2 regions of the Bradyrhizobium ontarionense genome follow, and region 2 is predicted to be linked to the other one. Evidence: predicted binding sites of a transcription regulator. Region 2 holds the regulator's gene; the other holds the start of a gene.
What was found. Region 2 encodes PhoB, which activates phosphate uptake and scavenging genes when phosphate is short. Its sites were predicted from a motif close to TGTCATNNANCTGTCAT; they were not measured.

Region 1 (5,462 bases), 4.0 Mb from region 2:
ACGTCACCGCTTTCCGGGGCGCGCCATCCTTGTCGCGATCCTGACGTTTCCGCTCGCTTTCCCCGGCGTCGTGATCGGCTTCATGATCATCCTGCTCGCCGGCCGCCAGGGCCTCGTCGGCGAGGTCTCCTCACGTCTCACCGGAGACAAGCTCGTCTTCGCCTATTCGATCTACGGGCTATTTTTGGGCTATCTCTACTTCTCGATCCCACGCGTCATCCTCACCATCATGGCCGCAGCGCAGAAGCTGGATCCTGGCCTGGAGGAGGCGGCTCGGTCGCTCGGCGCAGGCCCGTGGGCCGTGCTGCGTGACGTGATCCTGCCGGCGCTTGTGCCGGCTTTGGTTGCCTCGGGCGCCATCGCGTTCGCGACGGCGATGGGGGCGTTCGGCACGGCTTTCACGCTGGCTACCAACATCGACGTGCTGCCGATGCTGATCTACACGGAGTTCACACTTGCGGGAAATCTCGCCACGTCGGCGGCCCTGTCGGTCGGGCTTGGCGTGATGACCTGGCTGATCCTGGCGCTTGCGCGCTCCTTTACCGGCAACTCCGTTGCGGCGGCGGGCTAGGCACGTGCGCAACCGAGTCATCTTTACCCTGCAATTCCTGTTCACAGTGCTCGTCGCCGCCTTTCTTGCCGTGCCTGCAGGTCTGTCGATCGCCGCGGGCGTGACGGTCAATTATTTCCGCGGCATCCAGTCCGGTGTGACCCTGCAATGGGTCGTCCAGGTCTGGGAGCTGTATGCGGACACGATGCTGGCCTCGATCCTGATTGCGTTGGGGACGCTGGCCGTCACGCTCGTGGTCGGCGTGCCCGCCGCCTACGCGCTCTACGTTCGCGGGGGCCGGCTGGCACGGCTCGTCGAAGAGATCATCACGCTGCCGCTCGCCATTCCCGGACTCGCGATTGCCCTTGGTCTTCTGCTGACCTATGGCGGCTTCGGAAGCTTCCGCCGGTCGTGGCTGTTCATTCTTGCAGGGCATGTGATCTTCACGATGCCGTTCATGGTCCGCTCGGTGATGGCCGTGTTCGCCACCATCGATGTCAAGTCGCTCGATGAAGGCGCCGCGTCGGTCGGGGCCGCGCCATGGCGCCGCTTCGTCGACATCATCGTTCCAAATGCCGCGCCTGGGATCCTGGCCGGCAGCCTCATGGTCGTCACGCTGTCGCTTGGAGAATTCAACCTGACCTGGATGTTGCACACGCCGTTGACCAAGACCCTGCCGGTCGGCCTCGCCGACAGCTATGCATCGATGCGGCTGGAAGTGGCCTCCGCCTACACGCTGATCTTCTTCGTCATGATCATTCCGCTGCTGGTCGCCATGCAATGGATCGGGGAGAGAGGAAACGCGAGGTGAGCATGATGACCCGGCACGGAGCGGCCCTGAAGGTCGAGAATTGCGGCAAGACCTTCGCCGACGGAACCTGCGCGCTCGCGCGCGCCACGCTCGACATCGCGCAAAGCGAGACGCTGGTGCTGCTCGGCCCGTCGGGCTGCGGCAAGACCACGCTGCTGCGGATCGTGGCGGGGCTGGAGACCCCCGATGCGGGCGGGCGTGTGCTGTTCGATGGCAAGGACCTGACGCGGCAGCCGATCGAGAAGCGCAATGTCGGCATGGTGTTTCAGTCCTACGCGTTGTTTCCCAACATGAGCGTCGCCGACAACATCGGCTACGGATTGAAGATTCGCAGTGTGCCCAGGACGGAACGGGCCGCGCGGGTGGCCGAACTGGTCGCACTGACCAATCTGGGCGGCCTGGAGGGTCGGCGCATCGATCAGCTCTCGGGCGGCCAGCGTCAGCGCGTCGCCCTGGCGCGCGCGGTCGCCATCCGGCCGAGCGTGCTTCTGCTCGACGAGCCGCTGACGGCGCTCGACGCGGCCTTGCGCGAGCGCCTGCGGGGCGAGCTCAACGGCCTGTTGCGCACGCTCGGAATCACGGCGATCTATGTGACCCACGACCAGGCCGAGGCGATGGAATTGGGCGACCGCATCGTGGTGATGCGCAAGGGCGCCATCGCCCAGGTTGGTACGCCGCGGGAGATCTATTTCACGCCCGCCAACCGCTTTGTCGCCGAATTCGTCGGCGCGGCCAACATCATCGAGACGGCCATCGAGGGAGGCCACCTCATTCTGCCGGGCGGCCGGCAGCCAGTCGCCGAACCGGGACAGCGTACCAAGGCGGTGGCGATGGTCCGACCTGAAACGATTGGGATCGTCGACGCGTCGACATCGACGCTCTCCGGCGTGGTCGACAGCGTCCGCTTTACCGGCGACCGTCAGCGCATCATCGTCCGCGAGGCGGCTGCCGTTCCGCTTGCCGTGGATGCACCGAATACGATCAAGGTCAGCGCCGGCGAGCGGATCGGCCTTTGCATTGCGCCGGATGCGATCCGCCTGCTTCCCGAGGAAGGCTGATAGCCGAATGACCAAGAGTCCCGTCCATATTGCCCAGATATCCGACCTGCACATCAAGACGCCCGGGCGTCTTGCCTATCGGCGGGTCGACACGGCCCTGGCCCTTTCCCGCTGCATCGCCGAGCTCAATCGGTTCGAGCCCAAGCTCGATCTGGTGGTGATCTCCGGCGATCTCGCCGATACGCCGTCGTCCGCCGAGTACGAGCATCTCACAGATCTCCTGGGCGAGCTCAGGACCCCGTTCGTGGCCATTCCGGGCAATCACGATTCGCGCGAGCTGATGCGGATCGCATTGCCCGGTCATCCCTATGCGGGGCCCTCGGGTCCGCTGAACCGGCACGTGCAACTGGCGGAGCTCGACCTGATCCTGCTCGATTCGAGTGTGCCCGGTCATCCGCACGGCGAGCTCGACCCGCAAAGCCTCGACTGGCTCGACGCGATACTGTCGACCGGCGCCGGCCGCCCGGCGCTGCTGTTCCTGCACCATCCGCCATTTGCTGCGGGCATCTGGCATATGGACCGGCAGAACCTGCGCAATGCCGACGATCTCGCGGCAATCGTCGCGCGTCATCCTCGCGTGCAACTGATCGGATGCGGTCACGTGCACCGCGCCGCGCTGACCCGGTTTGCCGGCATTCCCTGCACGATCTGTCCGGCACCGAACCACGCAGTCGATCTCGATCTGGCAATGCTCCGGCCGCCATCGTTCCGGATCGAGCCGCCGGCGTTCCATCTCCATGCCTGGTTTCCCGGTCCCGGATTCGGCACGGTCGTCACGCATCAGATTCCGATCGGCGACTTCGAGGGGCCGCATCCATTCTTCAACGAAGACGGCACGCTGATCGATTGACCGCCCGACGCCGACATGTTGTCCGGCCGGGAGCGAGGCGTCGCAAGGCAGAGAGTCTAGCTCTCGATCTCGAAGGTGACGCGTTCGGCCGCGAAGCGCGAACGCTTGACAACGAGCGGCGTGCTGTCGGCGTCGACGTCGGCGCTGTCGACCACCAGCACCGGGCGCCCCAGCGCGAGGTCCAGGCGCGCGGCGTCGCTCGCGTCGGCGATGGCTGCGGTGATGCGGGTCGAGCCGCGACGGTAATCGCGAATGCCGTAATGTGCGAGCAGGGCCGTCATCGAGCGGGTCGCGGCGAACACGCGCCCTGCGTCCGGAAACCGCTCGGCTGAAAGCCAGGACGTGCTGACGCAGATGGGGGTCTTGTCGGCGAAGCGTAGCGCCTCGATGCGCACCAGCGGCGAACCCACTTTCAGCCCGAGGACGCGCGCGATCTCGCGCGTCGCCGGCTCTTGCGAGGCAGCGAGCAACTGCCCATGTGGCTCGCGGCCGCCGGCGCCGACGATTTCAGAGAACCGCGTCCGCGATCGCAGTGGATAGGACAGGCGTGGCGCCTCGACATAGGTCCCGCTGCCGCGCTCGGCGCGCACCAGGCCGCGCTCGGCCAAGGTTGCGAGCGCGCGCCGCACCGTATGGCGGTTCACCCGATAGGTCTCCGCAATCTCGGTCTCACCGGGCAGGCGTGTTCCGGGCGCGAAACGGCCCTCGGCGATGTCGCGTTCGATGCCATCGGCGACCCGCCGCCACAGCGTCACCCCCGAAGGGACGTCCGGCATGCTCATCGCGGCTCTCCGGTCTCCGGCCTGAAAATCACGTCCATGTCATCAAACAGTCATGGCGCCTCGCTACGAAGTTGTCTAATATCATAGACAACTTCAGTGTGGCAAGATCGGAATGGACATGGGCGGCAACACGGCGATGCCGGAACGGCGCAGGACCGCGATGCAGGTATTGGTGCATGCGTCGCATGCGGACATCTCCGCCAGGCTCGCGGCGCTCGATCTGCCCGATCATCACCATCTGCGCGCGGCAGAGAACGGCCTCGTCATGGTCCGCGGCCGGATCGGCGGCGACGGTGCGCCGTTCAATCTCGGCGAGGCGACGGTGTCACGCGCCGCGGTTCGGCTCGCAAGCGGCGAGGTCGGCTTCGGCTATGTGCTGGGGCGTGACGGCGACAAGGCGCGGCTGATCGCGCTCTGTGACGCGATGATCCAGTCGCCTGCGCATCGCCCGGCGATCGAGAAGGAGGTCGTTGCGCCGTTGCAGACGCAGATGCGCGAATCGCGTGAGCGCCGAGCAGCCGAAGCCGCCGCCACGCGCGTTGATTTCTATACGATGGTGCGGGGAGAGGGCTGATGGCTGCTGTCACATCCGCGCTGCAGCCAGGCTTCGTCGATCAGACGCTCGCGGCGCAATCGACCTTCCGTGCGGTCATGGAAGCGATGGCGCGCCCGGGGCGTCCTCAGCGGGTTGACGTCGAGGTTGGCCGGCCTTCGTCGCTGATGCCCGGAGCGGCTGCGATCGCCTTGACGCTGTTCGATCACGATACGCCGGTCTGGCTCGATCCAATCTTGTCGAGCGCTCCGGATGTCGGTGCGTGGCTCAAGTTCCATACCGGCGCGCCGATGGTCGCCGATCTCGCGCTCGCCAGTTTCGCGCTGGTGGCAGAGCCCGGAGCGCTGCCTGATCTTGACTCGTTCGCGCTCGGCTCGGCCGAATATCCCGACCGCTCGACGACCTTGATCATGCAGGTGCCCAGCCTGTCCAGCGGAGAGACGTATCGGCTGCGGGGGCCCGGGATCGACAGGACGATTTCGCTCCGCGCAACGATCGCACCGGCCGATCTGTTCGAGCGGCTGTCGATCAACGAACGCTTGTTCCCGCGCGGGATCGATGTCGTGCTGATCGATGGCACCTCGGTCGTTGCAATTCCTCGTACCGCGCGGCTGGTTGCCGCAGGAGTTTGACGCATGTATGTGGCCGTCAAAGGTGGCGAACGCGCCATCGAAAATGCACATAGCCTGCTGGCGCACGAGCGCCGTGGCGACCGTAACGTGCCGGAGCTGTCGCTTTCACAGATCTCCGAGCAGCTCGGGCTTGCGGTCGACCGTGTCATGAGCGAGGGCTCGCTGTATGACCGTGAGCTTGCGGCGCTCGCGATCAAGCAGGCGCGGGGAGACCTCATCGAGGCGA
Region 2 (5,462 bases):
CGAAACCATGGCCGTCACCTTCATCATCGGCAACTCGTTCCGGATCTCGTCCTCGATCTTTGCGCCGGGCACGACCATCTCGGCCGCGATCGCCTCGGAATTCCAGGAGAGCGACGGACTGCACCAGTCGAGCCTGATCCTGCTCGGCCTGCTGCTGTTCGTGCTGACATTCTTCGTGCTCGCGGCGGCGCGTCTGATGCTGATGCGGCTCGAAACCAAGGCGGGGAAATAGCACATGTCCGCGGTCGACTTGCAGGCCAATCCCGTCAATCCGATCTACGCGCGCCGGCGCCGCTGGGACATCGTGATCCGCGGCCTGTGCATGGCCGCCGCCTTGTTCGGCGTGACCTGGCTTGCCCTGATCCTGTTCACGCTGTTCGTCAACGGCCTGGCCGGTCTCAGCCTGCAGGTCTTCAGCGCCGACACGCCGCCGCCCGGCTCCGCGGAAGGCGGCCTGCGCAACGCGATCGTCGGATCCATCATCATGACCGTGATCGGGGTCGGCATCGGCGCGCCGCTCGGCCTGTTCGCGGGAACGTACCTCGCCGAGTATGGCCGCAACGACCGGCTGACCTCGGTGATCCGCTTCATCAACGACATCCTGCTGTCGGCGCCGTCGATCATCATCGGCCTGTTCGTCTACGGTGCCGTGGTGGTGCCGATGGGCGGCTTCTCGGCGCTCGCAGGCTCGCTCGCGCTCGCCGTGATCGTGATCCCGGTCGTGCTGCGCACCACCGAGGACATGCTGCTGCTGGTGCCCAACCCGTTGCGTGAGGCGGCCTCCGCCCTTGGTCTGCCGCGCTCGCTGGTGATCAAGCGGATCGCCTACCGGGCCGCGCGCTCCGGCCTCATCACCGGCGTCCTGCTTGCGACCGCCCGTGTCGCCGGCGAGACCGCGCCCTTGCTGTTCACCGCGCTGTCGAACCAGTTCTGGAGCCTGAACCTCAGCAAGACCATGGCCAACCTGCCGGTGACCATCAACAATTTCGTCCAGAGCCCCTATGCCTATTGGAAGCAGCTGGCCTGGAGCGGCGCCCTTCTGATCACCTTGACCGTGCTGGCCCTGAACATCGGCGCGCGCATTCTCGGCGCCGAGAGGAGCTCGAAATGACCGATATGTCCGTATCCGTGAGCAGCCCGACGGCCGCCATTCCCTCCAAGTCGCTGCCGGACGCCCCGGCCAAGGTGATCGCGCGCAATCTCAATTTCTATTATGGCGAGCACCAGGCGCTGAAGAACATCAACCTGTCGCTCGGCACCAACCGCGTGACCGCCTTCATCGGCCCGTCCGGCTGCGGCAAGTCCACGCTGCTGCGCATCTTCAACCGGATGTACGATCTCTATCCGGGCCAGCGCGCGACCGGCCAGCTGATGCTCGACAACACCAACATCCTCGATCCCAAGCTCGATCTGAACCTGCTGCGCGCCCGGGTCGGCATGGTGTTCCAGAAGCCGACGCCGTTCCCGATGACGATCTACGAAAACATTGCCTTCGGCATCCGCCTCTACGAGAAGATCTCGAAGTCGGAGATGGACGACCGCGTCGAGAAGGCGCTGCGCGGTGGCGCGCTGTGGAACGAGGTCAAGGACAAGCTGAACGCGTCCGGCCTGTCGCTGTCGGGCGGCCAGCAGCAGCGGCTATGCATCGCGCGCACCGTGGCCGTCAGGCCGGAGGTGATCCTGTTCGACGAGCCGTGCTCGGCGCTCGACCCGATCTCGACTGCCAAGGTCGAGGAGCTGATCCAGGAGCTGTCCGATAACTACACGATCGCGATCGTCACCCACAACATGCAGCAGGCGGCGCGCGTCTCCGACAAGACCGCCTTCATGTATCTCGGCGAGCTGATCGAGTTCGATGAGACCAGCAAGATCTTCACCTCGCCGAGCGATCGGCGGACCCAGGACTACATCACCGGCCGGTTCGGCTGACGCCGGACAGCATCATTGCCTCTAGGAGATCATCATGGCCAGTGAACATACCGCCAAGGCGTTCGACAGCGATCTGCAGGACCTGACGCGGCTGGTATCGGAAATGGGCGGCCTCGCCGAGCGGCTGATCGTCGATTCCGTCGATGCGCTGGTGCGGCGCGACGTGGCGCTCGGGCAGAAGGTGGTCGCCACCGATGCCGAGGTCGACAAGCTGCAGCGCGTCATCGAGGAACGTGCCGTGCTCACGATCGCCCGGCGCCAGCCGATGGCGGTCGACCTGCGCGAGATCGTCGGCGCGATGCGCGTGGCGACCGATCTGGAGCGCATCGGCGACCTCGCCAAGAACATCGGCAAGCGTGTCGCGGCGCTGGAGAGCGATTTCCACCCGCTCAAGCTGATCCGCGGGCTCGAGCACATGACCGATCTCGTGCAGTCGCAGGTCAAGACCGTGCTCGATGCCTATGCCGCGCATGATCTGCCGGCGGCGATGACGGTGTGGAAGGGCGACGAGGAAGTCGACGCCATCTGCACGTCCTTGTTCCGCGAGCTCCTGACCTACATGATGGAGGATCCGCGCAACATCTCGTTCTGCATCCATCTGATGTTCTGCGCCAAGAACATCGAGCGGATCGGCGATCACGCGACCAACATCGCGGAGACGGTGTTCTACATGATCGAGGGCCAGCAGATCACGGACAAGCGCCCCAAGGGCGACATGACGAGCTTTGCGACCACGATTCCCGGCAACTGAGAGAGACGCTTGAGACATGGCTGCGCGCATTCTGGTGGTGGAAGATGAGGAAGCGCTGACCACGCTGCTGCGCTACAATTTCGAGACCGAGGGCTACGAGGTCGAGACCGTGGCGCGCGGCGACGAGGCCGACACGCGGCTGAAGGAGCGTATTCCGGATCTCGTCGTGCTCGACTGGATGCTGCCGGGCCTCTCCGGCATCGAGCTGTGCCGGCGGCTGCGGGCGCGGCCGGAGACGAGGCAGCTGCCGATCATCATGCTGACCGCGCGCGGCGAGGAGAGTGAGCGCGTGCGCGGGCTCGCGACCGGCGCCGACGACTACATCGTCAAGCCGTTCTCGGTGCCCGAGCTGCTGGCCCGCGTGAAGGGTCTGCTGCGGCGCGCCAGCCCCGAGCGGCTCGCCACCGTGCTCACCTATGGCGACATCGAGCTCGACCGCGAGAAGCGCCGCGTGGCGCGCTCCGGCAGGCCGATCGATCTCGGCCCGACCGAGTACCGGCTGCTCGAATTCTTCCTGGAGCATCCGGGCCGCGTGTTCAGCCGCGAGCAGCTGCTCGACAGCGTCTGGGGCCGCGACATCTACATCGACGAGCGGACCGTGGACGTTCACATCGGGCGCTTGCGCAAGCTGCTCAATCCCGGGCGTGAGCAGGATCCGATCCGCACCGTGCGCGGGGCCGGCTACGCCCTGGACGATCGCTTTGCCAAGATCGAGCAGGCCTGATTAAGGAGGCGGCGGACTGCTTTCCGCCACGCCGATGCCGTCTTGATCATTTTGGGTGGGCGCCTCATCAGAAGTGTCTTCGGTCCCAGCGGACGCCCTTGATCAAGACGATCATCATATGTCTCGCCATGGTGCTCGGCGCCGTGGTGGGCGCCTCGGCCGCCGAGCTCGACGAAGCGGTTGCCGCCGCCGGCAGCGGCGAGCATGCGGCGGCGCTGCGTCGGCTCACGCCGCTGGCGCGGAAGGGCGATGCGCGGGCGCAGTTCGATCTCGGCTTCATGTCCGCGTTCGGCTGGGGCCAGCCGCGCAACCCCGCCGAGGCGCTGGCCTGGTATCGCAAGGCCGCGGATCAGGGGCTTGCCGTCGCCCAGCATTATCTCGGCATCGCCTACGTCAATGGTGAGGGCGTTGCCTGTGATTACGGCGAGGCCGCACGCTGGTTCACCCGCGCGGCTGCGCAGGGCTTCGCCCAGTCGCAGTACATGCTCGGGCTGATGATGCTCGACGGCCGATCGGTGCAGCAGGATCCGGTTCAGGGCTACGCCTGGCTGGTGATGGCCGGCCGCAACGGGGTGAGGTCGGCCGGCCGCGACGTGCAGCGGGTCAAGCTGAGCGAAGCGCAGCGGCGGCAGGCTGAGACCATCATCGCCAACTGGAAGCCGAAATTCGAATCGGCCGACGCCGGCATCGCCAGCCCCAGGCCGGGAGAGTTGCTCGGGCTCGATCGGCACATCGGCGAGGTCGTCGATCCCACATCCTGGCCGGCGTCGTCGATCGGCGTGGTCACCGTCGCGCAATACAGCACCGGCGGCTGGTGCACCGGCACGTTGGTGGCTCCGCGCGTCGTGCTCACCGCCGCACACTGCGTGTTCAACGGGGTCGCGCAGGTCAGCCCCGGCAACGTCCGCTTCCTGGCCGGCATGAACAGGGGCACGCCAGCCGCGTCCTCGGTCGCAGACCGCCTGATCGTGGCCCCGGACTTCGTCCCGACCCAGCACGACAAATGGTCGCTCGATCGCTCGCCGTCAGACTGGGCGCTCATCGTGCTGAAGGACGATCTGCCGTCGAGGCCGGTGGCGGTGAAGGCGCTCACGCGCGACGATCTCGCGGCAGCGACCAAGGCAGGCACGATCTCGGAGATCGGCTACGGCCAGGAGCGGCGCTATTCGCCGACCGGACAGCGCAACTGCCGCGCCGACATGACCAGGGACGCCCGGCTGCTGACCGTCCATTGCCTGGCGAATTTCGGCTATTCGGGCTCGCCGATCCTGGCCGAGGTCGGCGGCGAGCCGGCCGTGGTCGGTATCTTCTCGGCCTTCCACGAGGAGACGCGATTGATGTTCGCCGCACCCGCGAGCCAGTTCGAGGCGGCGGTTCGGAGTGAGATCGTGGCGGAGAGGAGGGCATCTGCACGTTGACGATGCGTGATCAAGGCGTGCGGCTGGTCATTGTCTGCGCGTGACCGGATAGCGGCTTGCCAATCGAGGACGCCGATCCGCGATCGAAGGCCCTGCTCCCCTTGATTCCGCGCGGCTTTCGGCCTGGAGGCTGGGCCCACGGCGAACTGGCGCGTCTCTTGCTCTCTCCAGCGTATGACGATTGTTCCAATTGATCATCCCCACGGCCCGCGGCCCGCGCTGTTCCGGCGGCGGGGGCAGGCGCAGGGGAATGCGGTCCTGGCTGTGGGGCTGGTGGCGGCCAACGGCCTTGCCTGGGCCTGGGCGGTCGCCCTCTATGCGGACCGTCCGGCCATTGTCGGCACCGCCATGCTGGCCTGGCTGCTCGGATTGCGCCATGCGGTCGATGCCGACCACATTGCGGCGATCGACAATGTGGTGAGAAAGCTCGTGCAGGACGGCGACGCGCCGCGCGCTGCCGGTCTTTACTTCGCGCTCGGTCATTCCAGCGTCGTCGTCATTGCGACGGTCGTGTTGAGCCTCGTCGCCGGCGCCGGGCTGATGAATGACGAAAGCGCCGTCAGGGTGATCGGCGGGGTGATCGGCACAGCCGTATCATCGGTCTTCCTGCTGCTGATCGCCTGCGCCAATCTCGTTCTGC

Region 1: phnF (phosphonate metabolism transcriptional regulator PhnF) is a predicted target of PhoB. The motif match lies at 4,089-4,105, and genes of this name have one in related genera.

Annotation. Positions count from the first base shown of each region.
Region 1 covers NZ_CP088156.1:7,858,940-7,864,401, forward strand. The annotation lists gene LQG66_RS34510 (ABC transporter permease) at 1-571, shown strand, start outside; gene LQG66_RS34515 (ABC transporter permease) at 576-1,361, shown strand; gene LQG66_RS34520 (ABC transporter ATP-binding protein) at 1,364-2,419, shown strand; gene LQG66_RS34525 (phosphodiesterase) at 2,427-3,269, shown strand; gene phnF (phosphonate metabolism transcriptional regulator PhnF) at 3,326-4,051, opposite strand; gene phnG (phosphonate C-P lyase system protein PhnG) at 4,170-4,625, shown strand; gene phnH (phosphonate C-P lyase system protein PhnH) at 4,625-5,236, shown strand; gene LQG66_RS34545 (carbon-phosphorus lyase complex subunit) at 5,240-5,462, shown strand, end outside.
Region 2 covers NZ_CP088156.1:3,466,099-3,471,560, reverse strand. The annotation lists gene pstC (phosphate ABC transporter permease subunit PstC) at 1-232, shown strand, start outside; gene pstA (phosphate ABC transporter permease PstA) at 236-1,111, shown strand; gene pstB (phosphate ABC transporter ATP-binding protein PstB) at 1,108-1,929, shown strand; gene phoU (phosphate signaling complex protein PhoU) at 1,964-2,680, shown strand; gene phoB (phosphate regulon transcriptional regulator PhoB) at 2,697-3,404, shown strand; gene LQG66_RS15670 (trypsin-like serine protease) at 3,503-4,822, shown strand; gene LQG66_RS15665 (HoxN/HupN/NixA family nickel/cobalt transporter) at 4,997-5,462, shown strand, end outside.